Regions from separate parts of the Noviherbaspirillum sp. L7-7A genome, predicted to be linked through region 4. Evidence: predicted binding sites of a transcription regulator. Region 4 holds the regulator's gene; each other region holds the start of a gene.
The links. The regulator FNR, encoded in region 4, switches genes on or off when oxygen is low (the NO sensors DNR and NnrR bind a similar motif). The targets are predictions, from matches to a motif close to TTGATNNNNATCAA.
Positions count from the first base shown of each region.

Region 1: KTQ42_RS14995 (PAS domain-containing methyl-accepting chemotaxis protein) is a predicted target of FNR. The motif match lies at 5,813-5,826, and genes of this name have one in related genera.
Region 2: clpB (ATP-dependent chaperone ClpB) is a predicted target of FNR. The motif match lies at 4,013-4,026, and genes of this name have one in related genera.
Region 3: KTQ42_RS00590 (hemerythrin domain-containing protein) is a predicted target of FNR. The motif match lies at 6,622-6,635, and genes of this name have one in related genera.

Region 1 covers NZ_JAHQRJ010000001.1:3,295,013-3,302,155, forward strand. Annotated here, with positions in the region: gene KTQ42_RS14965 (hypothetical protein) at 1-55, shown strand, start outside; gene KTQ42_RS14970 (hypothetical protein) at 170-475, shown strand; gene KTQ42_RS14975 (amidase) at 685-2,034, opposite strand; gene KTQ42_RS14980 (sulfite exporter TauE/SafE family protein) at 2,080-2,874, opposite strand; gene KTQ42_RS14985 (TonB-dependent receptor) at 2,874-4,940, opposite strand; gene KTQ42_RS14990 (DNA-3-methyladenine glycosylase) at 5,155-5,742, shown strand; gene KTQ42_RS14995 (PAS domain-containing methyl-accepting chemotaxis protein) at 5,886-7,143, shown strand, end outside.
Region 2 covers NZ_JAHQRJ010000001.1:730,489-737,631, forward strand. Annotated here, with positions in the region: gene thrC (threonine synthase) at 106-1,566, shown strand; gene glp (gephyrin-like molybdotransferase Glp) at 1,576-2,811, shown strand; gene moaD (molybdopterin converting factor subunit 1) at 2,808-3,065, shown strand; gene moaE (molybdopterin synthase catalytic subunit MoaE) at 3,083-3,544, shown strand; gene crcB (fluoride efflux transporter CrcB) at 3,541-3,915, shown strand; gene clpB (ATP-dependent chaperone ClpB) at 4,145-6,730, shown strand.
Region 3 covers NZ_JAHQRJ010000001.1:112,328-119,470, forward strand. Annotated here, with positions in the region: gene KTQ42_RS00565 (ATP-binding protein) at 1-2,253, opposite strand, end outside; gene KTQ42_RS00570 (ABC transporter substrate-binding protein) at 2,274-3,092, opposite strand; RNA gene rnpB (RNase P RNA component class A) at 3,288-3,632, shown strand; gene KTQ42_RS00580 (hypothetical protein) at 3,774-4,274, shown strand; gene KTQ42_RS00585 (GAF domain-containing protein) at 4,271-5,611, shown strand; gene KTQ42_RS00590 (hemerythrin domain-containing protein) at 5,619-6,335, opposite strand; gene mraZ (division/cell wall cluster transcriptional repressor MraZ) at 6,959-7,143, shown strand, end outside.
Region 4 covers NZ_JAHQRJ010000001.1:2,703,301-2,710,443, forward strand. Annotated here, with positions in the region: gene KTQ42_RS12325 (HDOD domain-containing protein) at 1-756, opposite strand, end outside; gene KTQ42_RS12330 (GGDEF and EAL domain-containing protein) at 779-2,479, opposite strand; gene KTQ42_RS12335 (LLM class flavin-dependent oxidoreductase) at 2,698-3,729, opposite strand; gene KTQ42_RS12340 (hypothetical protein) at 3,843-4,430, opposite strand; gene fnr (fumarate/nitrate reduction transcriptional regulator Fnr) at 4,715-5,476, shown strand; gene KTQ42_RS12350 (hypothetical protein) at 5,499-5,738, opposite strand; gene KTQ42_RS12355 (FixH family protein) at 5,750-6,262, opposite strand; gene ccoG (cytochrome c oxidase accessory protein CcoG) at 6,284-7,143, opposite strand, start outside.

The DNA of each region.
Region 1 (7,143 bases), 590 kb from region 4:
CCGCCATTCCGTGATCGATCCCAACGGCCAGCTCAACATCTATCACGGTGGCTGATAGCGTGGACAGACAGGCGGATTATCAACTCGGCTGTGTGATTCACCGTACTGAAGCCCGGCCGTTACGGCGCTAATCTGCCTGTTCCGATCACAACAATCCAAGGAGAGCCCCATGAACAAGTTAGTGACCACGCTGACTGCCTGCCTGTTTGCCGTGACCATGCATGCGCCGGTATTCGCAGCCGATGCGGCCAAGCAGGATGCCAAGGCGCAGAAGGAACTGGCCGAAGGCGACTACAAGGCTGCCAAGGCAAAAGCCGACAGCCGGGAAGATGCGGCCAAGGAAGAATGTGAAAAGCTGAGCGGCGCCGACCAGCGCGCCTGCAAGAAGAGGGCGGATGCCGCAGCCGATCGGGCCAAGGCAGAGGCCAAGGCCGACCGTGACCATGCGAAGGCGAATGCGAAGGCGATGAAGTAACTGGCAGCGTTTGCGGGTTTGAAAAAGCCGCCGTTTTTACGGCGGCTTTTTTACTGAAATGCTGATCGCTGCAGGGTACCTTTTTCGAGATTGCATACCGGGTATTGCAGCAGCAGCCCTCTTGCCATGCAGGCACTTGGTAGGGTGCAATACCCGAAGGGCATTGCACCCTACAACATCCACTTCAGCAATGTTGATCCAAGCGAATGTCAGACTCGCTTCTGCAACAGAGCTTCCACCATCATGCCCAAGGCCAGCACATCCCGGTCGCGTCCTCCCGCCGCCGCAATCATCAACCCCACCGGCGCCGTTCCCGGTGTCTGGCAGGGTAGCGACAAGGCGCAGCCATCCAGGAAATTGATGAAGGTCGGATTACGCAGAATGAGCGCATTGGTCCGGTAATAGACGTCATCTTCGGTCAGTTCAGCCAGCGTCGGCGCCACTACAGGCACAGTCGGCATCAGCAGTGCATCGTAACCGGCAATGCGCTGCTCCAGCGAGGCGATCCAGCGCACGCGTGCATCCAGCAGTTCCAGCAGGTCGGACGCCGTCATGCCCTGGCCGCGGCGGATGCGTGACAGCACCCGCGGATCGTAGCGGTCGCCGGCACGTTCGATCAGCGCGCGGTGCCAGGTCCAGGCCTCGGCCGAACTCAGGCCGCCGGTGGCATTGATCGATGCCAGTTCATCGAACTCCAGTACGACAATCTCTTCCAGCAAGGCGCCGGCCGCCGACAGGCGCGACAGCGCGGCCCGGAAGGATGCCGCGACATGGCTGTCCATGCCATCCTGAACGATGTTGGTCGGCACGGCCAGGCGCATGCCGGCCAGCCTTGCCGGCTTGGGCAAGGGCCGGGTGTCGGCGGCCAGGATCGCATCGAGCTGCGCGCAGCAGGCGACGCTGGCGGCGATCGGGCCGATCGAGTCGAGCCGGGTTGCCAGCGGCAATGCACCGGTCAGCGGCACGCGGCGCGCGGTCGGCTTGAAGCCGGCCAGGCCGCACAGCGCGGCGGGAATGCGCACCGAGCCGCCGGTATCGGTGCCGATCGCGGCAACGGCCATCTGGTCCGTCACCGACACCGCCGCGCCGGACGAGGAGCCGCCCGGAATGCGGCCGGTGGCGCGGTCCCAGGGATTGCGCGGCGTGCCGTAATGCGGGTTCAGGCCCAGGCCGGAATAGGCGAATTCGGTCATGTTGGTGCGGCCGACGATCACCGCGCCGGCTGCCAGCAGGCGCTGCACGACAACCGCGTTTTCCCTGGCGGCCGGCGCGCCCTGCAGCGCCACCGAGCCGGCCAGCGTGGTGTCGCCGGCGACGTCGAACAGGTCCTTGATCGAGATCGGCAGGCCGTCGATGGCCGAGCGGGGCAGGCCGGCGCCGCGCAGCAGGTCCGAGGCCTGGGCCGCGGCGCGCGCCTGCGCCGAATACACCTTGGTAAAAACCCGTACGCCTTCGCCGGCCGGGTCGGCGATGTGCGCCAGCGCGGCGTCGGTCAGTTGCAGCGAGGTGGCGCGTCCTTCATCGAGCGCGGTGCGCAGTTCAGCCAGGGTGGGAATCATCATCGTTCCATGTCGGTGGTTGGAGTCGGCCGCCGCCTGCCGGGTCTACCAGTAGGTCAGCAGCATCTTGGTTGCCAGCACATAGAGCAGCAGGGCGAAAATTCGTTTCAGGGCCAGCACCGGCAGCCGGTGCGTCATGCGGGCGCCAAAGGGCGCGGTCAGCACGCTGCCGCTGACCAGCCCGGCCAGCGCCGGCAGGAAGATGAAGCCCAGCGACCACGGCGGCAACTGGGCGATGCCCCAGCCCGACGCCAGGTAACCCAGGGTGCCCACCATGGCCACGGGAATGCCCAGCAACGCGGCGGTGCCGATGGCGGTACGCAGCGGCACGCCGCACCAGAGCATGAAGGGCACATTCAGGAAAGCGCCGCCGGCCGACACCAGGCCGCAGATGGTGCCGATGGCCAGGCCGGCGATGAACAGCGGCAGCGGACCCGGCAGCGGCCGGTGCGCGGCGGGTTTGCGGTTGAGCAGCATCTGGGTCGCGCCGGCATACACGATCACGGCGAAGGCCATGGCCAGGTGGCGCTGGGAAATCCAGCCGGCGGCCAGGGTCGCCAGCAGGCTGCCGGTGACCATGCCCGGCGCCATGCGCTTGAAGATGTCGGTGTCGATGCCGCCCAGGCGCCAGTGCTCGCGCACGCTGGAGGCGGAGGTGAAGACGATGGACGCCATTGCCGTGCCCAGCGCCAGGTGCACGATATGGTCGGGCGCATAGCCCTGCAGGGTGAAGATGGCAGCCAGGACCGGCACCAGCGTCATGCCGCCGCCGATGCCCAGCAGGCCGGCCAGCACGCCCACCAGCGCGCCGGCGCCCAGGTATACCGCGAACCAGGCCATCAGAACTGGCTGCGCACGCCGACGAACAGGCGGCGGCCGGGCGCGGGCTCGTAGAAGCGGCCATTGCCGTCATTGACGATGACCGAGCCGGCATACTGGCGGTCGAACAGGTTGTCGACGCGGCCGAACAGGTAGAAGCGGGCGGCGGCGGTGCGGAACTCCCTGCCCAGGCGCAGGTTGAAGGCGGTGTAGCCGGGCGCGGCTTCCGAGTTGACGTCATTGACCCAGGTCTTGCTTTCGGCACGCATTTCCAGCGCCAGGGTGGTGGCTTCGGCGATGCGGGTTTCGGCCTGCGCATACAGCGCATGGCGCGGCACGCCGGGCAGGCGGTTGCCGGAAGCGACATTTTGCCTGGTACCGGCGGCAGTGGTGCTGGTGAAGCCGCTGTAGAAGCGGGCGTCGAGCAGGGTATAGGCCAGGCGGGTGGTGACCTGCTCCCAATCGGCCTTCCAGCCCACCTCAATGCCGCGGCGATCGACCCGGTCGGCATTCTGGAACACGGTGCGGCCGCCCGAAACCAGTTCGGGCACGATTTCGTCGCGGCTGCGGGTGGCGAACAGGGCCAGGTCCAGGCTGTGGCGGCCGCTTCGCGCCTTCATGCCGATCTCGGCCTGGTTGCTCTTGGAAGGCTTCAACTGGAAGTTGGGGCCGGTGGCGGTGCCGGCGCGGTAGGCGCTTTCCGCCAGGGTCGGCGTCTCGAAGCCTGTGCCGAGGTTGCCGTAGAAGTTGAGGTTGTCATTGGCATGCCACACCAGGCCCAGCACCGGGCTGGTGTTGCGATAGGTGACATTGCCGCTGTCATTGCGGCCGTCGCCGGTGTACTTGTCGTTGACCGAGAACTTCACCTGGCTGACCCGCACGCCGGCCTGCGCCTGCCATTGCGGCGCGAATGCCCATTCGATCTGGCCGAAGTAATCCAGGTTGCGGGCGGTATCGTCCTCGTTGCGGCGCAGTGCGCCCGGCGTGCCGGCGTTATTGACGAAGCCCTTGCGGGTTTCCTTCAACCGGTCGGCTTCCACGCCCAGCGTCCATTGCAGCGGCATGTCGTTCAGGCGGGTCTTGTGCACCCAGTTCAGGCCGACGCCGCCAAAGCTGCGGTCGAGATCGACCACGCCGCCGGCCGAGGTGGTGAAGCCGGTGCGCCGGTCAGTCTGGTCGCCGGCCATCGACAAGGTCTGGAACACGTCGCGCCGGCCCACGTAGACGCGGGCATTCAAGCGGTCGCTGGAAGACAGGTCGTGCTCGACCACGATGCCGGCCTGTTGCTGGTCGATCGTCTTGCGGGTGTCGAACTGGATCGCCGCCGGAATCACCTGGCGCGGATTGCTGTTGAAAGCAGCACGGTTCAAGCCCAGCGGGTCCTGCGACAGCGGCTGGTCGAAGCTGTTGAAGATGCCGGTAATCCTGGTGGAAGAGGACGGCCGCGCCACCACCTTGGCATTGACCTGGGTCCGCTCCGCGGCGCTGTGGTCGCGGTAGCCATCGGTGGTGAAGCGCGACACGTCCAGCAGCGCGCCCAGGGCCTCGCTGCCGCCGCCGACCGACAGGTCGAGATGGCGCTGGTTGTCCGAGCCGATGCCGGCGGCGACACCGAACTTCGGCGTGGACGACACCGGGGGATCCTGGGTGAACACCTGCAGCACGCCGCCGGCGGCATTGCCGTACAGCTGGGCCAGCGGTCCGCGCAGCAGTTCGATGCGCTTGGCCGATGTCAGGCTGATGGACGAGGCCTGGCCCTGGCCGTCCGGCATGGTGGCCGGGATGCCGTCGATCAGGATGCGCACGCCGCGCACGCCGAAGGTGGAACGGGTGCCGAAGCCGCGCACCGACAGCTGCAGGTCCTGCGCATAGTTTTCCCGGTTGCGCACCTGCGTGCCCGGCACGGCCGACATCAGCTCGGACAGGTTGACCAGGGGCGAACCGAGCCGCATCGGATCGATTTCGACTGCATCGATTGCGCCGGGCACGTCGAAGCGCCGCTGCTCGCTGCGGCTGCCGCTGACCACGATCTCGCCCAGCGTGGGGTCGGAAGGCGCCGGCGTGGCTGTCTGCGCCTGTGCCGGCATGCTGGCCGCTGCGGCGCATGACAACAAGACGGCCAGGGAAATTGGAGTAGGACGCGGGCAGGTAGGCATGGTCTGGAAATTGGCAGGTGGGCAAGATTTTCGGTCAGCCATTCTAACTGTGTAGAGCGACCACGCAAACTTTTGGTGCATGAACTAACAACACTGGATGCGTGCGTGCAAATCTGCAGCCGGCGTTTTATGGCAGCATCGACGCATGTCTGAATCTGCAAGCAATGCATCTCCAGCGGAAACGCCCTGGCTGCCACGGGCTTTCTTCGACCGCGACACCGAACTGGTAGCACGCGAACTGCTGGGCTGCCTGCTGGTGCACCGGGTCGACGGCGTCGAACGTGTCGGCAAGATCGTCGAAACCGAAGCCTACCTGGGCGTGGGCGACCTGGCTGCGCATTCCTCCAAGGGCGTCACGCCGCGCACCCAGGTCATGTTCGGCCCGCCGGGCCATGCCTATGTCTATCTGATTTACGGCATGCATCACTGCCTCAACATCGTCACCGAGGCCGAAGGGCAGGGCACCGCCGTGCTGCTGCGGGCGCTTGAGCCGGTGCGCAATCTGCACGGCAAGACCAGCGGGCCGGGCCTGCTGTGCAAGGCCATGGGCATAGACCGACGCCTGAACAGCCATGACTTCTGCAGCCCGACGCTGCATGTGCTGCCGCGGCCGGCCGGCCAGGCGGCTGCCGTGGTGAAGCGGCCCAGAATCGGCGTCGATTATGCCGGCGAATGGGCGGCACGGCCGCTGCGGTTCTACCTGGAAGGCAACAGCTACATTTCGCGCAAATAGGCTGGCTGCTCCGCTGTAACCGCCTTTTACCAACAGCACCATCCGTATTATTACCTTTGGTCAACAAATATTGATCCAAATCAATTTTTGACGTTCCTTGAATGCACCATAATTGCTCAACAGAAATATAAAGGAGCAGCACCATGCGGATGAACCTGCCGGTCACCCAGCGCGAATATGAATTGCAGGATGGCCAGGCTATCGTTTCCAAGACCGATACCCACGGCAACATCACCTATGTCAACGCCTACTTCATCGAAGTCAGCGGCTTTGCCGAGGAAGAGCTGCTGGGTGCGCCGCAAAACCTGGTGCGCCACCCGGACATGCCGGCCGAGGCCTTTGCTGATATGTGGGCAACGCTCAAGGACGACCGTCCCTGGACCGGGCTGGTAAAGAACCGCCGCAAGAATGGCGACCATTACTGGGTGCTGGCCAATGTCACGCCTGTGCGCGAAAACGGCGTGACCGTAGGCTATATGTCAGTGCGTGGACGCCCTGACCGCGCCGCGGTGCAGGCGGCAGAGGCAGCCTACCGCGAGTTGCGCGAAAACCCCGACTGCGGATTCATGGTGCGCAATGGCCGCATTGCCCGCAGCGGCTTGCGCGGCCGGCTTGCGTCGCTGACAAGGCTGAGCCTGTCGACCCGGATCGGCCTGACCATGGGTGCGCTCAACCTGCTGCTGGCCAGCCTTGCCATCTCCGGATGGATGGGCGGCGATGCAGGCTGGCGCACCGGCGCCGAAATCGCCGGCATGGCTGTCTGCCTGGGCTTGTGGGCTAGCCTGCAGGCCCGGGTCATTGCCCCGCTGCGCGATGCGGTGCAGGCAGCGCGCGCCATCGCCGGCGGCGACCTGGCAACCAGCTTCAGCAGCCGCAATGAAGACGAGATGGGCCAGCTGATGCAGGGCCTGCAGCAAATGAATGTGAATCTGCGTTCCATCATCGGTGACGTGCGTGCCGGCATGGACACGATGCTGCTTGGCGCACGGGAAATCGCTGCCGGCAATATGGACCTGTCCGGCCGCACCGAGGCGCAGGCCTCCAGCCTGGAGGAAACCGCGTCCAGCATGGAACAGTTCGCTTCCACCGTGAAGCAGAATGCCGGTCATGCAGTCAATGCCAGCGAACTCGCCGGCAAGGCATGCGGCATTGCCGAGCGCGGCGGCGCGGCGGTCAGCGAGGCAGGCGCCACCATGCAGGAAATCAGTCAGGCGGCGCACCGCATCGTCGACATCATTTCGGTCATCGACGGCATCGCCTTCCAGACCAATATCCTGGCGCTCAACGCCGCGGTGGAAGCAGCCCGCGCCGGCGAGCAGGGCCGCGGCTTTGCGGTCGTGGCGTCCGAGGTGCGCGCACTTGCACAGCGCTCGGCCGCCGCCGCCCAGGAAATCAAGGTGC
Region 2 (7,143 bases), 2.0 Mb from region 4:
GCCCGCAGGCGCCTTTCTGCGGTCCATGACAGCCTCTTGCCCCGTGTCCGCCGGGGCAAGGCCTTATAATTCGCCATCCCCACGCCACACGCCACCAGACAGCCGATGCATTACATCTCCACCCGCGGCCATGCCGCAGCCCAGAACTTTTCCGAAATCCTGCTGGCCGGCCTGGCGCCGGACGGCGGCCTCTATCTGCCGGACGTCTATCCGCAGGTCAGCGGCGCCGAACTCGATGCCTGGCGCAACCTGTCGTATGCCGACCTGGCCTTCGAGATCCTGTCGCGCTTCGCCACCGATATCCCGGTCGAGGACCTGCGCGCGCTGGTGCGCAAAACCTATACCGCCGAGGTGTACTGCAACGGCCGCGAGGGCGAGGATGCCGCACTGATCACACCGCTGTGCACGCTGGAGGAAAAGGATGGTGGCAAGCTGATGCTGCAGGCGCTGTCCAACGGCCCGACGCTGGCCTTCAAGGACATGGCCATGCAGCTGCTGGGCAACCTGTTCGAATACACCCTGAGCCGCCAGAATGCCGAGCTCAACATCCTCGGCGCGACCTCGGGCGACACCGGCAGCGCGGCAGAATATGCGATGCGCGGCAAGAAGGGCATACGGGTGTTCATGCTGTCGCCGCACCGCAAGATGAGCGCCTTCCAGACCGCGCAGATGTTCAGCCTGCAGGACGAGAACATCTTCAACATCGCGGTCGAAGGCGTGTTCGACGATTGCCAGGATATCGTCAAGGCGGTGTCCAACGACCTCGCCTACAAGGGCGCGCAGAAGATCGGCACGGTCAATTCCATCAACTGGGCACGCGTCGTGGCGCAGGTGGTGTATTACTTCCGCGGCTACCTGCTGGCCACCACATCGAACGAGCAGAAGGTCTCGTTCACCGTGCCATCGGGGAATTTCGGCAATGTCTGCGCCGGCCACATTGCGCGCATGATGGGCCTGCCGATCGACCAGCTGGTGGTGGCCACCAACGAGAACGATGTGCTGGATGAATTCTTCCGCACCGGCATCTACCGGGTGCGCAAGTCGTCCGAGACCTATCACACCACCAGCCCCAGCATGGACATCAGCAAGGCGTCCAACTTCGAGCGCTTCATCTACGACTTGCTTGGCCGCGATGGCGATCGGGTGAAGGCGCTGTTCAGGAAAGTGGAAACGCACGGCGGCTTCGACCTGTCGGGCGGCCCGGGCAGCGACGGCGATGAATTCGCCAGGGTGGCGCAGTACGGTTTCGTGTCCGGCAAGTCCATCCACCAGGACAGGCTGGCGACGATACGCGACGTGCATGCGCGTTACGGCGTGACCATCGATACCCACACCGCCGACGGCGTGAAGGTCGCGCGGGAATACGTCAGGCCGGGCGTGCCCATGATCGTGCTCGAGACCGCGCTGCCGGCCAAGTTCAACGAGACCATTCAGGAAGCGCTGGGCCATGATGCCGAGCGGCCGCACGGCTTCGAGAACATCGAGTCGCTGCCGCAGCGCTTCGTGGTGATGCCGGCCGACGCGGCCGAGGTCAAGCAGTACATCGCGGTCCATACCGGACTCTAGGAAGCGACCATGAATGCCAGGCCCATGCTGACCGTGCGCGAGGCGCTCGACTTCCTGATGGGCGCGGCGCGCCCGCTCACCGACACCGAAACCGTCTCCACATTGCAGGCCAACGGCCGCGTGCTGGCTGCCGACCAGCGCTCGCAACTCGACGTGCCGCCGGCCGACAACACCCAGATGGACGGCTATGCGGTGCGCGCCGCCGACTGCGCCAGCGGCGCGGCGCGGCTGCCGGTATCGCAGCGCATCCCGGCCGGCCATGTCGGCCAGCCGTTGCAGCCCGGCACCGCGGCGCGCATCTTCACCGGTGCGATGATCCCGGCCGGCGCCGATGCGGTGGTGATGCAGGAAGCCTGCGAGGTCGACGGCGATCTGGTGCGGATCAATGCGGCGCCGCAGGCCGGCGCCTGGATCCGCCGCGCCGGCGAGGACATCCGCGCCGGCGGCGTGATCCTGGCGGCCGGCACGCTGCTGCGGGCGCAGGAAATGGGCCTGGCTGCCTCGGTCGGCCTGGCCGAACTGCCGGTGCTGCGCCGGCCGCGGGTGGCGGTGTTCTTCACCGGCGACGAACTGGCGATGCCGGGCGAGCCTCTGGCGCCAGGCGCGATCTACAACTCCAACCGCTACACACTGCGCGGCCTGCTGGAGAACCTGGGCTGCGACATCACCGACTACGGCATCGTGCCGGATACGCTGCAGGCCACCCGCGACACCCTGCGCGCAGCGGCTGCCGGGCATGACCTGATCATCACCTCCGGCGGCGTCTCGGTCGGCGAGGAAGACCATATCAAGCCGGCGGTGGAAGCCGAAGGCAGGCTCAACATGTGGCAGATCGCGGTCAAGCCGGGCAAGCCGCTGGCCTTTGGCGAAGTCAGCCGCAACGGCAATGCCGGCGACAGCGCGTTCTTCCTTGGCCTGCCTGGCAATCCGGTGTCCTCCTTCGTGACCTTCCTGCTGTTCGTGCGGCCCTTCATCCGCCGCCTGGCCGGGATGTCCGACGCGGCGCCGGCCGGCTTCATGCTGCGCGCCGACTTCGCCTGGCCCAGGGCCGACCGCCGCAACGAATTCCTGCGAGCGCGCGTCAACGCCAACGGCGGCCTGGACCTGTTCCCCAACCAGGGCTCGGGCGTGCTGACTTCCACCGTCTGGGGCGATGGCCTGATCGACAATCCGCCCGGCCAGACGATTGCGCCTGGCGACCTGGTGCGCTTCCTTCCGTTCAACCAGATGCTCTACCTGTCATGAAGATACAGTTGCGTTTTTTTGCCAGCATCCGCGAGGCGCTTGGCACGTCGCAGGAAACGCTGGACCTGCCGCAGGAGGTTGGCACGGTGGGCGCCTTGCGCCATCACCTGCGCGAGCGCGGCGAGGCCTGGGCGGCGGCGCTGGCGCCGGGTCGGGCGCTGCGCATGGCCTGCAACCAGCAGATGGCGGACGAGGCCACGCCGCTGTCGGAAGGTTGTGAAGTGGCTTTCTTTCCGCCCGTGACCGGCGGCTGACTTCTACGGAGCACATCATGCCGGTACGCGTGCAGACTGAGGATTTCGACCTGTCCACCGAGGTGCGCCAGTTGCGCGCAGGGCGGCCTGAGGTGGGCGCGGTGGCGACCTTCATCGGCACCGTGCGCGACATCAATGAAGGCGCCAGCGTCGCCGAGATGGAGCTGGAGCATTATCCCGGCATGACCGAGAAGGCGCTGGAAGACATCGTCGAACGCGCCAGGGTGCGTTTCAAGCTGGCCGATGCGCTGGTGATCCACCGGGTCGGGCCCTTGCTGCCGCAGGAGCAGATCGTGCTGGTGGTGACCTTGTCCGCCCATCGCGGCGAGGCATTCGCCGCCTGCGAATTCATCATGGATTACCTGAAGAGCGAAGCGCCGTTCTGGAAGAAGGAACAGACGCCCGAAGGCGCGCGCTGGGTCGACGCCCGCAGCAGCGACGAAGCCGCGCTGCGCAGGTGGTCGGAGCCGGCCGCGTGAGCTGGCTTGCGGTCGGCGTGGGCGCCGCGCTCGGCGCCTGGCTGCGCTGGCTGCTCGGCATCGCGCTCAACACCGCGAATGCGATGCTGCCTTACGGCACGCTGGTGGCCAATCTGTCCGGCGGTTTCCTGATCGGCATTGCCGTCGCATTTTTCGAGCGCTACCCCGGCTTGCCAATTGAATGGCGGCTGTTCGCCGTCACCGGCTTCCTCGGCGGCCTCACCACCTTTTCCACTTTCTCCGCCGAATCGATGATCCTGCTCCAGCGCGGCCAGTACGGCTGGGCGCTGGGCCATATCCTGCTGCATCTGGCAGGCTCGATTGCCTGCTGCATCGCCGGTTTCGCTGCCTATCGCGCATTGGCCGGCTAGCGACTGGTCCACTCTTCACGGCTTGTTTCCGGCCTGCTGTTTTCCCTTTCATAGACCGGCTCGCACCATTGTCCGTCCGTGCTTCATCCGGCGGCGCTTGACCTATATCAACCGGGCAGGGACCGGGCAGCCGCTACAGTGACTGCGAGCCAGCGCTTGCGGCATACGCTTGAAAAGCGAATCAACAGCCCAATTTGTCGCTTAGATTAAAACTATCAGGAGCATTGCGATGCGACTCGACAAACTCACTACCAAACTCCAGGAAGCCCTGGCCGACGCGCAAAGCCAGGCCGTGGGCAATGACAACCAGTACATCGACCCGGTGCACTTGCTGATCGCCCTGTTGAACCAGGACGATGGCGGCAGCCGTTCGCTGCTGCAAAGGGCCGGCGCCAACATCGGCGGCCTGACCAACGGCCTGAAGAGCGCGCTGCAGCGCCTGCCCAAGGTCAGCGGCAACGGCGGCGAGGTCCAGATCGGCCGCGAACTGCTGTCGCTGCTGAACCTGGCCGACAAGGAAGCGCAGAAGCATGGCGACCAGTTCATCGCCAGCGAAATGGTGCTGTTGGCACTCACCGAGGACAAGTCCGAAGCCGGCCGCCTGGCCCGCGAAAACGGCCTGACCCGCAATGCGCTGGAAGCCGCGATCACGGCCGTGCGCGGCGGCGGCAATGTGAATTCGCAGGATGCCGAAGGGCAGCGCGAATCGCTGAAGAAATACACGATGGACCTGACCGAGCGCGCCCGCCAGGGCAAGCTCGACCCGGTGATCGGGCGCGACGACGAGATCCGCCGCGCCATCCAGGTGCTGCAGCGGCGCAGCAAGAACAATCCGGTGCTGATCGGCGAGCCGGGCGTGGGCAAGACCGCCATCGTCGAAGGCCTGGCCCAGCGCATCGTCAATGGCGAGGTGCCGGACAGCCTCAAGGGCAAGCGGGTGCTGTCGCTGGACATGGCAGCGCTCTTGGCCGGCGCCAAGTACCGCGGCGAATTCGAGGAAAGGCTCAAGGCGGTGCTCAAGGAGCTGGCGCAGGATGAGGGCCAGACCATCGTCTTCATCGATGAGCTGCATACGATGGTGGGCGCAGGCAAGGCCGAAGGCGCGATGGACGCCGGCAACATGTTGAAGCCCGCCCTGGCCCGCGGCGAGCTGCACTGCGTCGGCGCCACCACGCTGGACGAATACCGCAAGTACGTCGAGAAGGATGCAGCGCTGGAACGGCGCTTCCAGAAGATCATGGTGGACGAGCCCAGCGTGGAAGCCACCATCGCCATCCTGCGCGGCCTGCAGGAGCGCTACGAGGTGCATCACGGCGTGGACATCACCGACCCGGCGATCGTCGCCGCGGCCGAGCTGTCGCACCGCTATATCACCGACCGCTTCCTGCCGGACAAGGCGATCGACCTGATCGACGAAGCCGCATCCAAGATCAAGATCGAGATCGATTCCAAGCCGGAAGTCATGGACAAGCTGGACCGTCGCCTGATCCAGCTGAAGATCGAGCGCGAGGCGGTGCGCAAGGAAACCGACGAGGCATCGCAGCGCCGCTTCGGCCTGATCGAGGAAGAGATCGGCCGCCTGGAGCGGGAATACGCCGACCTGGAGGAAATCTGGAAGTCGGAAAAGGCGGCAGTGCAGGGCAGCAAGCACATCAAGGAAGAGCTGGAAAAGGTGCGGCTGCAGATGGAGGAAGCCAAGCGCAAGAGCGACTGGCAGAAAGTCTCCGAGCTGCAATACGGCCGCCTGCCCGAACTGGAAGCGCAGCTGAAGCAGGCCGATGCCGACGAAGTCACGCCGGGCAGGCCGCAGCTGGTGCGCACCCAGGTCGGCGCCGAGGAAATCGCCGAGGTGGTATCGCGCGCGACCGGCATTCCCGTGTCGAAGATGATGCAAGGCGAGCGCGACAAGCTGGTGCACATGGAAGATGAACTGCACAAGCGGGTGATCGGCCAGCACGAGGCCATCGTTGCGGTGTCGGATGCGATCCGCCGCTCGCGCGCCGGCCTGGGCGACCCCGGACGGCCGTATGGTTCCTTCATGTTCCTCGGGCCCACCGGCGTCGGCAAGACCGAGCTGTGCAAGGCGCTGGCCAGCTTCCTGTTCGACACCGAGGAAGCGCTGATTCGCATCGACATGAGCGAATTCATGGAGAAGCATTCGGTGGCCCGCCTGATCGGCGCGCCGCCGGGCTATGTGGGCTACGAGGAAGGCGGCTACCTGACCGAGGCGGTGCGGCGCAAGCCCTACAGCGTGATCCTGCTCGACGAGATCGAGAAGGCGCATCCGGACGTGTTCAATGTGCTGCTGCAGGTGCTGGACGACGGCCGCATGACCGACGGCCAGGGCCGCACGGTGGACTTCAAGAACACCGTGGTGGTGATGACCTCCAACCTGGGTTCGCACAAGATCCAGTCGATGGAAGACAGCGACCCGGCGCTGGTGAAGCTGGCGGTGATGGCCGAAGTGCGCAGCCATTTCCGGCCGGAGTTCATCAACCGGATCGACGAGATCGTGGTGTTCCATGCGCTGGACGAGAAGAATATCGGCGCGATCGCCAAGATCCAGCTGGCGGTGCTGGAACAGCGCCTGGCGAAGATGGACATGGCGCTGCAGATGAGCGACGCGGCACTGCAGAAGATTGCCGAGGCCGGGTTCGATCCGGTGTATGGCGCCCGGCCGTTGAAGCGGGCAATACAGCAGGAAATCGAGAACCCGCTGTCCAAAGCCATTTTGCAGGGCAAGTTCGGTCCGAAGGACGTCATCGACGTCAATGTCAGCAACGGCGAACTGAGTTTCGGGAAAGCCGCTGCCTGAACTGGCTCGCTAGCTGGCCTACCCGGCAGACCCGCCTTTCCGGAGGCGGGTTTTTTTCGTGGGAGACACTTATCCACAATTTATGTGATTAACTCTGTGAGTAAGTCTGTGGGTTAGTCGGCAAGTCACTGATTCGTATGGGAAATATTTTTTTGCTATCGGCAGGAATATTTATTGAGCGGTGCATAACTTTGTTCCGATTTCGGAAAATTTTTTCCACAAAAGATGTGGGCTAGTTTGTGGATAAGCCGGATGCAAAAAATGCAAGTCTTTGAAACATAATGACTAATTCGCAAAGCAGAGAAAATGGGCAGTGGCGGGCAACAACCATCAAGTGCTGAGGGACAGCGCCGCAAACGGGGGTGGTGGCCGACGCCATGCCCAGTATTCCGAAACCAGCCGAGTTTTCCACA
Region 3 (7,143 bases), 2.6 Mb from region 4:
ATTGGTCAGGTTGTCTTCCACCAGCAGGATCCGCCGGTCGGCATCGTTTTCGGCCGGCGCCGCTTGCAGCGCACCGGCAGCCGGGCGAGGCACTGGCAGTGTCTGTTGCAGATAGTGCCGGTGCTCCAGCGCAAAGACGAGCGCCTGATGGAACGCCGCCTGACGTAGGGGGCAGCGCAGCGTTGCGTGAAAAGCCGCCTGTTCCCGCACCGCTGCCGCATCTTCGGCCAGCAGCACCAGCCGCATGCCGGGCTGCGCTTGCGCCAGCGCATCCGCGGCTGCTGCCGACATCGGCATGCGGCCGTCGATGACAGCCAGCGCATAAGGCGCGCTGGACGTCAGCGCCAGCGCCTGTTCCTGCGTGGCGGCACATTGCGGCTGCATGCCCCAGGCAGCCAGATAGGAAGCCAGCGCATCGGCCTGGCCCGGCAAGGCGCAGACCACCAGGGCCTGTGCTGCCGGCAGGGGCGCTACCGCCACTGGTGGCGCCGCTTCGGCCAGATGCAGCTCGAACCGGAATGTGGTGCCTTCGCCCAGCCGGCTTTCGACATCGATGCGCGAGCCCATCAGGCCCAGCAGCCGCTTGCAGATGGACAGGCCAAGCCCGGTGCCGCCATATTTCCGGGTAACCGAATTATCGGCCTGGATAAAGGGCTGGAACAGCCGCGCCAGGGCATGCTCGTCGATGCCTATGCCGGTGTCGCTGACCTCAAACAATATCCGGCAGCCATTCCCGGCGCGTTCGCGCAGGCTGACCCGCAGCACCACCTCGCCCGACTGGGTGAATTTCACCGCGTTGTCGATCAGGTTAAGCAGGATCTGGCGGATGCGGCCGCCATCGGCCCTGACCACGGCGGGCAGCGCGGGATCGACAAAGCTGGTCAGCGCCAGCCCGCGGCCGGCCGCGCGGCCGATCAGGGCATCGATGCAGCCCTCTGCCAGCGGCAGCAGCGGGCAGTCGACCAGGTCAATGTCCATCTTGCCGGCCTCGATCTTCGAGAAGTCCAGCACATCGTTGATGATGGACATCAGCGCGCGCCCCGAGTCCTCGATGGTGCGGGCAAACTCGTCCTGCTGTGAACTGAGCCGGGTTTCCCGCAGCAGCGCGGCCATGCCCAGCACGCCATTCATCGGCGTGCGTATCTCGTGGCTCATGGTGGAGAGGAAGATGCTCTTGGCGGCATTGGCCTGTTCCGCCGCTTCCTTCGCCTTGCGCAGTTCCTCGCGCGTGCGCTCGCCGTCGAGGATGGTCTTGTGCAACGCGGTGGTGTACAGCAAGGCCAGCACCGCGGCGAAGATGCCGATCAGCCTCAGCTTGTGGGCCGACTGTTCCCAGGCAATCAGCGCATGCTGCTCCGACAGGCCAACCACCGCCACCACGGGAAAGTTGCGGCTGGCGCGGAAGTTGACCAGGGTATTGTCATCCGTTTCCTCCGCGCTCCTGCGGGTGAGATCGAAGCGGCCGAACTGCTGGTCATTGTTGAGAGCGTCGAACATGGGCAGCCTGGCGTTGCGGCTGCCGATCACGAAAGGCGCATCCGGCGTTGCCGCCAGCACCACGCCCTGATAGTCAAACAGCGCTTCATAGCCGGCATCGCTGTGCGGGCCGGAGCGGTGGTCCGGGAACAGGTAGGCCGGATTGACCAGCGCCAGCAGGGTCAGGCTCGCGCCGCCCACCCGGACCAGTCTGGCGAAGGGAATCACATAGACGCCGCGCTGGCGGTACTGGCCTTCCATGCCGGCATCGATGCTGTCATCGAGTTCATGCAGGTCGCGCACGAACAGCGGGCGGCCGCTGTTGAGGCCGGTGCCGATCTCGTTGCGAAAGCCCAGCTGCTGCAGCGAGAACCTGCGGCCGATGTTGTCATCGTTCGAGCTGCTGACCACGCGCCCGCCGGCATCGAGCACCGATACCGAGCGCAGGTGCGTGGAACTGGAAGCGATGGTGTCGAGCAGGGCCTCCACATCCACGCCGCCCGGATTGCCGCCGTGCCGTTGCGCGGGCAGCATCAGCATCTTGCTGATGGCGGTGAAATTGTTGTCCACGCTGGACAGGGTGCGGCTGACATGGCTTTCCAGCATGCTGGCCAGCAGCCGCCCGCGCGCGTCCTCGGTGCGCAGCTCGTTCTGCCGGTCGTGCCTGAGCAGGACCAGCGTGCCGGCGAGAATGCCGATGCCGCACAGGATGCCCACGGCCACCAAGAAATGCCGCATGCGCAGGGTATGCCGGCCGAGTGGGATTGCAAGCTTCATCGTCTCGTTGCCTTGCCGTCTCAGCGGTCGAGGATGACCGGATCCAGCTTGTGCTTGCGCGCGAAGCGGAGCAGCCGGCCATCCGTGCGCATGACATCGAGGAAGGCATCGACCCGATTGCGCAGGCTGGCGTCGCCAGGCGCGAACGCGTAGGCATAGTCGGTGGGGTGGAATGGCGCCGGCGGCGGCACCAGCCTTGCCCAATCGGTCAGGTCCAGCATGCGGCGGCTGTAAGGGAAGTCGGTCATGAAGGCATCGGCACGCCCGGACTCGACTTCCTGCTCGCGGCTTTGCGGGGGCGTTACCAGCATCAGCCTGGCATGCTTGAGCGACTGCCGCATCACCGGCTCCATCAACGTGCCGGCCTGCACCGCGATCACCCGCCCGGGCTTGTCGATGTCCTGCCACTGCCGTATCGCGCCGGAAGAGCGGGAAGCAATCGCGTAAATGTCGCTGCGCATATAGGGCCTGGTGAATTGCAGACGGCCCTGCCGCGCCGGCGTGATGCCGACCGCATGCATGGCGATATCGCATTCATCGTCGATGAGCTTGTCGATGAGCTGGGTGAAACTGCTGTCGACATAGCGGATCGCCACGCCGAGCTCCTGGCCCAGTTCATTGGCGATATCGATATCGAAACCGGATAACAGGCGGGTCTTGGGGTTGCGGTAGGTGACGCCGTAATAGTCGGGCCAGATGCATACCCGCAGCTCCCTGCTGTCGCGGACACGGTCCAGACGCAAAGGCGCCGCCACGGCCTGGGTCGCCAGGCTGGCGCCTGCAAGGGCGAGGACGGCTGCGGACAGCCGCAGCGATCGGAGGCGGAAATGCATGCTCATGGTGTCCTGAAGAGGCGAATGCTGCTGGTAACGTGCGGCGCCGGGTGGAGCAGGGTTGGCGTCGGGCGGGCAATGAATTTCTGGCCGTCAATTTTCCCTCAAAACCGCCTGTTTGCGGAACCTCCATGCCGTCCATCGTCACCTCAGGTGCCGAACGGCGCCTGGCCTGTGGCGTATTCGGCTACAATGGCGCCCGAAGCAGGCCAGACAGCCGCTGGTTCGCACGGCACTCGTTGCCGGACGGACGGGAGGAAGGTCCGGACTCCATAGAGCAGGGTGACGGTTAACGGCCGTCCGCTGAAAGTCGCAAGACATAAGGCGAGGAATAGGGCCACAGAGACGAGCGTATTTAGTTACGGTGAAACGCGGTAACCTCCACCTGGAGCAATTCCAAATAGGCACGCGTTGATGTTGCTCGCGGAGCGTGCGGGTAGGAAGCTTGAGCCGTGGAGTAATTCACGGCCTAGAGGAATGGCTGTCATAGCGAACGGTTCGCGCCGTTCGCCGTAACAGAATCCGGCCTATCGGCCTGCTTCAACTGTGAATTCTTGCCTGGCGTCCGTGCTGGACTTCAGGCGCCGCCCAGGATCCCTGTCAATCTCGGGAGGCTGTTTTTGTGCGATCCAGGCTCCATGCCTGATGTTACAATTCCGGCAATCTTAAGTACGGGTTGTGCACGCCATGGCTCTCGCTCCCCTGATCGATGACACCCAGGCCGCGTTCCTGCAAGGCGGCGTTTCCATCAGCGCCGCATCGAGCGGCGCCCGACCCGCTCCAATCTTTCCCAGCCTGTGCCGCGTGCTTGCCTGCGAGGTCGCGCCCGACCGCCGTCGGCTGACCTTGCTCGTATCGAGCGCGCAGGCGGCCCAATTGCTGCAGGATGTCGGCGAGAGCGGCCGCCTGGCGGTGGTGTTCAGCCAGCCGTCCACTCACCGCACCTTGCAGATCAAGGGTGAAAATGCGCAGGTCGCGCCGGCCAGCGCAAGCCAGCTCGACGCCGTGCGACGGCATCGCGACGCCTTCGTCAGCGAAGTGGTGCCGCTCGGTTTTCCCGATTCCCTGGTGCGCCTGCTGCTGACCTGCGACGATGACGACATTCTGGCCATCAGCATTAGCCCGGTTGCGGTATTTGACCAGTCCCCCGGACCGCGCGCCGGCAGCATGTTGCAGGCGGCATCATGATGCTGCCGCTGGAAGGCATACGCGACTGCTTTGAAGGCGTGATCCCGGCCACGATGGCAACCACCGGCGCCGACGGCGCGCCCAACATTGCCTATCTGTCCCAGGTGCATTATGTGGACGGCAATCACATTGCCTTGTCCTATCAGTTCTTCAACAAGACCCGGCAGAATATTCTGGCGCGTCCCCAGGCCCGGCTTCAGGTCACCAGTCCCGTCACCGCGGCGCAATACCAGCTCTCCCTGACCTTCCTGCGTACCGAAACATCGGGGCCGCTGTTTGAAAACATGAAGGCCAGACTGGCGGGCATTGCTTCCCATACCGGCATGAGCAATGTATTCCGGCTGCTGGGCGCCGATGTCTACCGGGTGCATGACGTTGTGCAGGTGCCCAGCCCCGTGCTGCCCGCTCCAGCGCGCCGCAACCTGCTGCCCGGGCTGCGCGCCGCGCTCGACCTGCTGGCCTGCTGCACCGATCTCGAGACATTGCTGGCCGCGACCCTGGACTGCCTGCGCAGCCATTTTCATATCGACCATGCGATGGTGCTGATGGCCGACAGTGCCCGCGAACGCCTGTATACGGTGGCGAGCTGTGGCTATGCGCAATCCGGGGTCGGATCGGAAATCCCCTTCGGGCATGGCGTGATCGGCGTGGCCGCGCGCGAGCACACGCCTATCCGCATCGGCCATATGACATCGGAATACGGCTATAGCCGCGCAATCCGCGAAAACCTGCGGGAAAGCAGCAGCTGTGCGGCAATCGAGCATGAAATTCCGCTTCCCGGCCTCACCGATCCGCACAGCCAGATAGCCGTGCCGGTGGTTGCCTGCCAGCGCCTGCTGGGCGTGCTCTATATGGAGAGCGGCCAGGACCTGCGCTTCGGCTACGACGAGGAAGACGCGCTGGCCTCTCTGGCCAGCCACCTGGGCGCGATGATCTGCCTGCTGCAGGGCGCTGCCGACGATGCGGCGGACACGCCGGCGCCCGCGCCGCCCGGTGAAGCGCCGCGACACGGCGCGCCACTGGTGGTGCGGCACTTCGCCAGCAACGACAGCATCTTCCTTGACGAGGATTACCTGATCAAGGGCGTTGCCGGCGCCATCTTCTGGACCCTGTTGCGGGACTACTCGGCAAGCCGACGGGTCGCCTTCACCAACCGCGAATTGCGGCTGGACAACCGGATTCGCCTGCCGGACCTGGCCGACAATCTGGAGGCACGGCTGCTGCTGCTGTCGCGCCGCCTGCTGGAACGCCAGGCCGCCGTCCAGTTGCAGAAGACCGGCCGCGGCAAGTTCCAGTTATGCGTGTCGCGGCCGGTTCAATTGCTGGAGCAGGCCTGAACGGCGCTCAGGCGGCAATCGCCACGGGCGCCAGCGCTGCCGCCAGCTTGTTCCAGTCGCCTGGCGACAGGCTGTCGCGGGCTATACCCAGCATCGCTTCAAACGCGGGGGGCGGCGCATCGGCGCGCATGCCCGCCATCACCTGGGCACGCTCGGCCGGACTGGAACCGATCATCATCCAGCGGGTCGCCACCACCATTTCCTGTGGCGTCAGGGCGCCCAGGATTTCCTGGTGCAGGGCCACCAGTTCGCCATCGCTGTAGCAACCCTGAAGCACCTGGTTGTTGGCGCTTTCCTCCAGGTCCATGTGCAGCAGGCTCTCCCCGACAAAGACCGCCAGTTCCCGGTGCAGCCTGCTCCAGGCAGCCGGCTTCTCGTCCGGCGCACCATGTTCCAGCACATCGGCGGCTGCCCGCAGCGATGCCAGCGTCTGGGCGTGGTGCAGATGGTCGCCTGCGGTATCGCCGGAGGAGCCTGGCTGGCGTCGCTCCATGGCCGGATGCACGAAGCGATCTTCGTGCGCAATATGGTCGCTGCAGAATGCGAGCAGTTCACGTAACTGCCTGATTGTATGAAACATCGCCTGCCGGTCCTCGATGTCCAGCGTGGCGACGCGGACCAGCGTGTCGCAGAGGAAGGCGCGCACGGCCTTGTGGATGCCCGCATAGATGTTGAACCGTTGCGCGGCTTCGCTTGTTTCTTTTTCGAAATATTGAGTAGGCATGTCAGTCTCCATTCATTTAAATGCTTATAAACCGTGTCAGGCACGGATGAAGCGTATGGTAGACATGCGATGGACTGTCCTTTGCTAAAACTTCCTTCAGCAGATCTTAAAAAAATCCTAAGACAAATTCCGCCGGCGGAACGATATGAAATTCACATGACTAATGGTTAAAAAGGCATGTTTCAGAAAAATTTCTTGCATCAACATTACGTTGACTAATAGCAACAATTCTCTTCAAAAACCTTGGTCAAATGCACATATTTGGTGCTAAAAAACGGCATTTCCGTTGAATTTCGTCAATATACTTATGGAAACTATTTCGCTTTGAAAACAGTTAAACACATGTGTATACATAAGAAGCTTCTTTGATTAAATGAGCTAAGCTATTGATTCGACTATTATTTTGATTTTGAGCAGTTCTCGAGCGAAATCCGCTAAGTCCTTGACTTAATTGGAGAAAATGCGCTGCCATCGGCGGATATTCCTTGACCGCAAATAGAGCATCCTCTAAAGTGGGCGGCAGTGTGAAAAAGTGTATTTTTGTGGGTGATTTTTGATGTGCAGGGCCCGGGCAAAAAAGCATTGCGGCGCAAGCCGAAAACGAAAAAACAAAGGAATCCAGGGTGTTTCAAGGCGCGTCTGCACTAACTCTCGATGCGAAGGGCAGGATGACCATTCCTTCCAAGCATCGTGACGCGCTTGCAGTGCAATGCGAAGGACGGGTCACGCTGACCAAGCATCCGCACGGCTGCCTGCTGTTCTTTCCGCGTCCGGTGTGGGAAATCCACCGTGAGCAGATTGCAGCATG
Region 4 (7,143 bases):
GCCGGCCTTGTCGCACAGCACCCGCGCACAGGACGAGGACATGGTCGACAGTGCAGCCAGCCAGCCGGCATGGTCGAGCGGCTCGCCGGTTTGCGGCATCACGTCATGCAGGCTTTCGATCAGGTCGCGCGGCAGGCCCCAGCGGCGGGCGATCAGCCGCCCGATGTCCACCATGGTCATGCCCAGCACCTTGACCACCGCCACCGACTCGTCATTGCCTTGCGCCGTCAGCGTCTGGATCGCTTCCCAGTACAGCGGCAGGTAGAACGCCACCACCATGCGACCCAGTCCGTGCAGCAGGGAGCACACCACCGCTTCCTCGGCGTCGCGGGTACTGGCCTGGGCGGTGACCTGGCGCGCGATATGGCCGGCCAGCACCGCCTTTTCCATCTCGGTGCGCACGCCGACCGAGGTGCTGGACACCGTGGCCAGGCTGTCGACCAGCTTCAAGCCCAGCGCCAGATGGCCGATGGACTCGGTGCCAAGCACCATCACGGCGCGCGACACGGTATTGATCTCGCCAAACATCGCATACATGGCGCTATTGGCCAGGCGCAGCACCCGGTGCGTCAGCGCTGGGTCCGACAGCACCGTGCGCGTCATGCTGAATTCGCGCTCGTTCTCGCTCTGCATGGCACCGACAATCTGCTGGACGACATTGGAGAACCCGGGCAGGTGGCCCTGCTCCTTGATCTGCTTCCACAGCAGTTCCTGGGTCTTGCGCGAGTCGCCCAGTTCAGGTGGCATGGTGGTCATGGTCTGCATTCCTCGTTGATTGTCATGGCAGCGCCAGTTCGGCCGCGCCTGCGCCCAGCACATCCATGGCGTCGTCGAACATCATCGGGCGGCCGGTATGGTAGCCCTGTATCAGGCTGCAGCCCTGGTGGGACAGGAACTGCAGCTGCTCTTCGTTTTCGACGCCTTCGGCCACCGTGGTCAGGTTCAGGTGCTGGGCCAGGCTCAGCACCACGTTGCAGATGGCCGCGTCCTTGACCGATTGCGGCAGGTCCTTGATGAAGGCGCGGTCGATCTTCAGGGTGCTGATCGGGAAGCGCTTCAGATAGGCCAGCGAGGAATAGCCGGTGCCGAAATCGTCGATGGCGATCCGAACGTCGCGCGCGGCGATCTGCAGGAGCAGCGCTTCCGCATGCGCCGGGTCCGACATCAGGATGCCCTCGGTGATCTCCAGCAGCAGCTGACGGCCATGCAGTCCCGACAGCTTCAGCGCGTCTTCCATCAGGCCCAGGAACTGGTCATTGCGGAACTGGCGCGGGCTGACGTTGACCGACACGTACAGTTCGCGCCCGGCGACTTCCTGCAGGCGCTTCAACTGGACACAGGCGGCCTTGAGCACCCAGGCGCCCAGCAGGTTGATCAGGCCATTGCTTTCGGCCATCTGGATGAACTGGCTGGGCGAGATCAGCCCCAGTTCCGGGTGCATCCACCGCATCAGCGCCTCGAAACCCACGATCTCCCGGGTGACGGCATTGACGATGGGCTGGTAGTGCAGGAAGAACTCGCCGTTTCGCACGGCCTCGAACAGCGCCGCTTCCATCGACACGTCATGGTCGGGCGCGCTGAAGGTGGCGCGGCTGTAAATGACGCAGCGGGCGCGGCCGGTTTCCTTGGCGCGCGCCATCGCGGTGTCGGCATGGGCCAGGAGCCGTACTTCATTGTCGCCGTGCTCCGGATAGATGGCGGCGCCGACCGAGGTGGACAGATACAGCGACTGGCCTTCGATCTCGAACGGCAGCTGTATCGCGCTGATCATGCGGCGCGCTATCGGGTTGATTTCATCGGCGTGGGACGCGCCCGGCAGCACCACCATGAATTCGTCGCCGCCGATGCGGGCCAGGGTGTCGTTGTCGCGCAGCGCCTTCTGCAGGCGGCCGGCGGCCTCGCGCAGCAGCGCGTCGCCGGCGGCATAGCCGAGCGCATCATTGACTTTCTTGAAACCGTCGAGGTCGAGCGCCAGCACGGTGAAGCCGCGGCCGGTGCGCCGGGCATGGGAAATCGCCATGCGCAGCCGGTCCGACAGCAGCGCGCGGTTGGGCAGGCCGGTCAGTGCGTCGTGGGTGGCCAAATGCAGCAGACGCTCCTTGGTTTCCTGCTGCCCCGAAATATTGCGCCCCACCACCAGCACTTCGGTGCGCCCATCCAGATCGGGATGGGCGGACAGTTCCAGTTCAAACCAGTGCAGGCCGGTGCTCGTATGGACCCGCACATTGACCCTGTCATGCAGACCGCTTGCGATCACCTGGGCCATGACCGATACCAGGCCTGCCCGGTCCGGCGTATCCACCCGCTCGATCAGCATGCTGCCGCACAGGACGGCGCCCGGCGCGATGATGCCAATGGCGCGCTGGCTGGCGTGCAGAATCTCGCCATTCTCGGTGAGCGTGAAAACCAGATCCCCGGCCGACTCCGTCAGCCGCGTCAGCTGGCCTTTCAGGTGTTCTATCAAAACGTCATTTGGCATCGAAAACATGTTCGGTGATGGTTATTGGCTGAATTTCCAAACGCTCGTTCCTGAAGCCGCCAGGGCAAAGTTCGTACGGTCCGCCGTGCAAAAAAGCAATGATCCGCTTTGCCCGGCGCTGACGTCTTTCCCCGGGGACGCCTGAGCGCATCCACGGTACCGAAAGCCTATCTTCGGGTGAGACCCCAAACTTATTTACGGCAGGAAATAATCTAACTTTAACCGAGAGCTTGCCCGGAAGGAAGTCCTGTCAGGCCGAATGCCTGTGCCAGGAGGGTGTAGGAGTGACGCCGCGCGGCCGGATCGTGGGTCCAGGTATTGACCACGATTTCATCCAGGTTCAGCTGGGCCGCCAGTGCATGCAGCCTTGCAGCCACCTGCCCGGCCGTTCCGACGATGGCGCGGCGGCGCAGTGCGGCGATACGGGCCTGGTCCGCCTCGTCATAGGCGGTCGCCGCCGCTTCCTCCGGAGAGACCAGAGGCAGGCGCAGGCCGCGCTCGAAGCCGATGCGCCAATGCTCGCGGGTCCTGAGCAGATGGCGCGCCTGTTCCTCGGTATCGGCCGCCAGCGCCCAGACGCAGATCGTGGCCTGTGGCATGGGATGACGTTCGCTGGGCTGGTACAGCCTGCGGTACAGGTCCAGCGCTTCTTCCACGCCCTCCCCTTCGCTGAAGAAATAGGCATAGGCATAGGGCAAGCCAAAATGCGCCGCCAGCTGGGCGCCATAGTTCGAGCTTCCCAGTATCCACATCTCCGGCGAAGTCGGCCCTTGCGGATGGGCGCGGCTGGCGCCAAACGGATGGCCGGGCGCCAGCGGCATGCCGCTGACCCAGGCCTGCAGATCCTGCACCTGCTGTGGAAAGCGTTCCGCAGCCTGGCCGGCGTCCGGATTCAATGCATAGGCGGTGAGACGGTCCGAACCGGGCGCCCGGCCGATGCCGAGGTCGATGCGGCCGGGCGCAATGCCTTCCAGCACCCGGAACTGTTCCGCCACTTTCAGGGCCGAGTAATGCGGCAGCATCACGCCGGCGCTGCCGACCCGGATGCGTGAGGTGGTGGCAGCGATGGCCGCCATCAGCACCTCCGGCGCACTGCCGACGATGCTGCCGCTGTGATGGTGCTCGGATACCCAGTAGCGATGGTAGCCGAGCCCGTCGCAATGCCGGGCCAGCGCCAGCGACTCGGCGATGGCATCGGTCTGGGGCCGGCCGCTGACAGCGGTGGATTGGTCAAGAACGGAAAGCTTCATGGTGTGGCCGCAAGCTGCCAGTGAAAAACCGATACTGTAATGCAACACGGCGCGTCATGCGCGCCGTGCCATTTCTGCAAACCGTGCCGGGAAAGTCCCGGCAACGACCTGAATTACTTGCCTGGAGCCGGGTTGCCGCCGCCAGCGCCGCCATCGGCCGGCATGATACGGGTGCCTTCGCTGCCAGCCGGCCTTGCGGTGGCGTCAGCGCTACGCTTGGCGCGCCGTTCGGCGGTGCGCTGCTTGCGTGCCTCGCGGCGGGCGGCGCGCTCTTCCGGCGTCAGCGCCTTCGGATTGCGCAGATTCGGCTGCGACGAAGTGCCGGGCGTTGGCACTTCGGTATTGGCGCGCAGCTGGCCGGCGCCGGCGTTGCGCTCGGCCTTGACTTCCGCGCGGCTGCGGCTTGCTCCGGAGTTACGAGCAGGCTTGTCCTCGAACTGGTTGACCTTGTCGATATCGGCGGCGCTGGCGCCGGACTTGACCTCGGCGCGGCTGGTGCCGCTGCCCTTCACCGCAGCGCCCGGACGGTCACTGAATTCATTGACCCGGTTCGTATTCGCCGCGCTGGCGCCTGACTTGACTTCGGCGCGGGATTGGCTGGCCGATGGGTCGGTGGAAGTGGCGGCAGGCGCTTGCGCGAAAGCCGAAACCATCGCGGCCTGAGCCAGGGGAAGTGCCAACAGCGTGAACATTTTTTTCATTTTGCGCATCCAGTCGTTGAGAGTGAAGAAAGGGAGTAGCACCAGCACAGCCACATCGTGCAAAAAAGATACCGATTTTTCCGCAGACCGACTGTGCGCTGGCGAACACAAGCGTCATTCCACTTAACTATTTGATAAACAGCTAATATCTGTTGTATCCGCGTTACGATGTGTTTGCTACACTTCGCCGTACCAACCGTTCTAATCCGCAGATCAGTACTGCGACACGTTTCATACCGTAGCGTTTCGTGTTTCCAACGGCTTGAGATATATCATTGGCGACCATGATCCAGTCCATTCCAGTCAGCAGCCAGCCAGCACCCATCAACGTCAATGCCCTGAAGGCAAGCTGCGCGGCCTGCAGCATGCACCAGCTTTGCCTGCCTATGGGGCTTGACGATGCCGACATGTCGCGCCTCGACGCCATCATCGGACGCCGGCGCAAGGTGCCGCGCGACACCCATCTCTACCGCATGGGCGACCCGTTCACCAACCTGTACGCGATCCGGCTCGGGCATTTCAAGACCTTCCAGATCAACGTCAGCGGCGAGCAGCAGATCACCGGCTTCCAGATGGCGGGCGAGCTTCTCGGCATGGACGCCATTGGCACCGAGCGCCATCACTGCTCGGCGGTGGCGCTGGAAGACAGCGAAGTCTGCGACATTCCGTTCGCCCGCCTGGAAGAACTGTTTAGCCACATTCCCACGCTGCTGCACCATTTCCACCGGATGATGAGCCAGGAAATCACGCGCGAGCAGAGCGTCATGCTCCTGCTGGGCAATATGCGCGCCGGCCAGCGCTTTGCCGCCTTCCTGGTCAATCTGACGTCGCGCTATGCCGCCCGCGGCTATTCCTCCACCGCCTTCCAGCTGCGCATGTCGCGCGAGGAAATCGGCAATTATCTCGGCCTGACCATCGAGAGCATCAGCCGCCTGCTGTCGCGCTTCAAGAAGCTGGGCGTGCTGCAGGTAAGCAACCGCGAGATCGTGGTCCTCGATCCGGCCCGCCTGAAGGCGATGGCAGCCGGCACCGAGAAATGCGACTAGCGTGATGCCGCCAATGTCGCTGTCATAGCGGCGGCTGGCGGTCGGCCGGCACATTGGCCAGGTAATAGCTGAGCATTGCAGCCAGCGAGCAGAACAGCCAGAACAGGAAAAATCCCACCGTGTAGGCTGCCAGCGGCGACAGCGTGAACTCCACGCCGCCCAGGTGCAGGTCCTGCGGATCGAGCAGGGAAAAGAAAAAGCCTTCCGCCATCGCCGCCACCAGGAAGGACGGCCACAGGATCACCATTGCCAGACGCCGCATCTGTGCCTCCTTCAGGGTTGGTCGGCCGACAGCGCCACGGAGGCCTGCTGCGGCCAGGGCCACACGCCGTTGATGCGCCAGCTGCGGCCCTGGTCTTCCAGCATCACCTGCCAGCGCGCCATTTCCAGCATCGGCAGGCTCACGCCGAAATTGCCTTCTGCATCCGCCACCACCGGCAGCACGATGTCCTTTTCCGGACGGGTCGAATGGACCAGGCGCAGCGTCATCGCGCCCCGCGGAATGCCCTGCGCGCCGCGCATCGTGCCTGTCAGCCGGCCAGCGGCGGCATCGTAGCGCAGTGCCAGCGACAGCCCCAGCCGGCTGGCAGCCTGGTCGCGCCGCAGGTCCTGGTTGATGGCCTTGCCCTGCCGGTAATAGTCGCCCACCACCAGCGCATCCTGCTGCGAGTAGGAAAGCCAGATCGTGTAACTGCCCGCCAGCACCACCAGGAACGGACCCAGCATGATCAGCCAGGGCCAGCGGTGCTTGTACCACGGTGTGGCGGGACGTTCGAGGGTATTCATGGATGGCATTTGCATTCTCCTTCAGCGCGGCACATAAAAGACCGCTTCTTCCCTGACCTGCAGGCCGGATTCATCCAGCGCCTGCAGGCCGATATGTATCTTGTTGGATCCCTTGCCGGCCTGCCCGCCATCGATGCGCAGCCGCACCGGCACGGAACGGGTCTCGGTGCCATTGAGGGTTACCTCATCGGCGCCGGCAAGCCGCAGCGATGGCAGGCCGTCCACCACGATCCGGTAGCGATGCGGGCTCTCGGACGTGTTCATGATCTGCAGGCGGTAGACATTCTCTATCATGCCGTCCTCGATCTCGCGCCCCATCGCGCCGCGGTCGCGCAGCACGTCCATCTTCAGCGGCGTGCGCATTGCCAGCGACAGGCCGAAAGCAACGACGATGGCCAGCAGGATGGCCAGATAGATCAGCACCCTGGGCCGCAGCGCCCGGCGCCGGATGTCGGCGCCGGACAGGCCCTGCTTCATTGCATGGTCGGTGCTGTAGCGGATCAGGCCGCGCGGCGAGCCGACCTTGTCCATCACGCCGTTGCAGGCATCGACGCAGGCGGCGCAGCCTATGCATTCATATTGCAGGCCCTGACGGATGTCGATGCCGGTCGGGCATACCTGCACGCACATGCTGCAGTCGATGCAGTCGCCCAGCTTCGCCTTCAGCGCACCGCCATCCGCCCTGGCGCTCTTGGCCCGCGCGCCGCGCGGCTCGCCACGCTTTTCATCGTAGGTGATGATCAGCGTGTCCTTGTCGAACATCGAGCTCTGGAAGCGTGCATACGGGCACATGTACTTGCAGACCTGCTCGCGCATCCAGCCGGCATTGCCGTAGGTGGCAAAGGAGTAGAACAGCACCCAGAACCACTCCCACGGGCCCA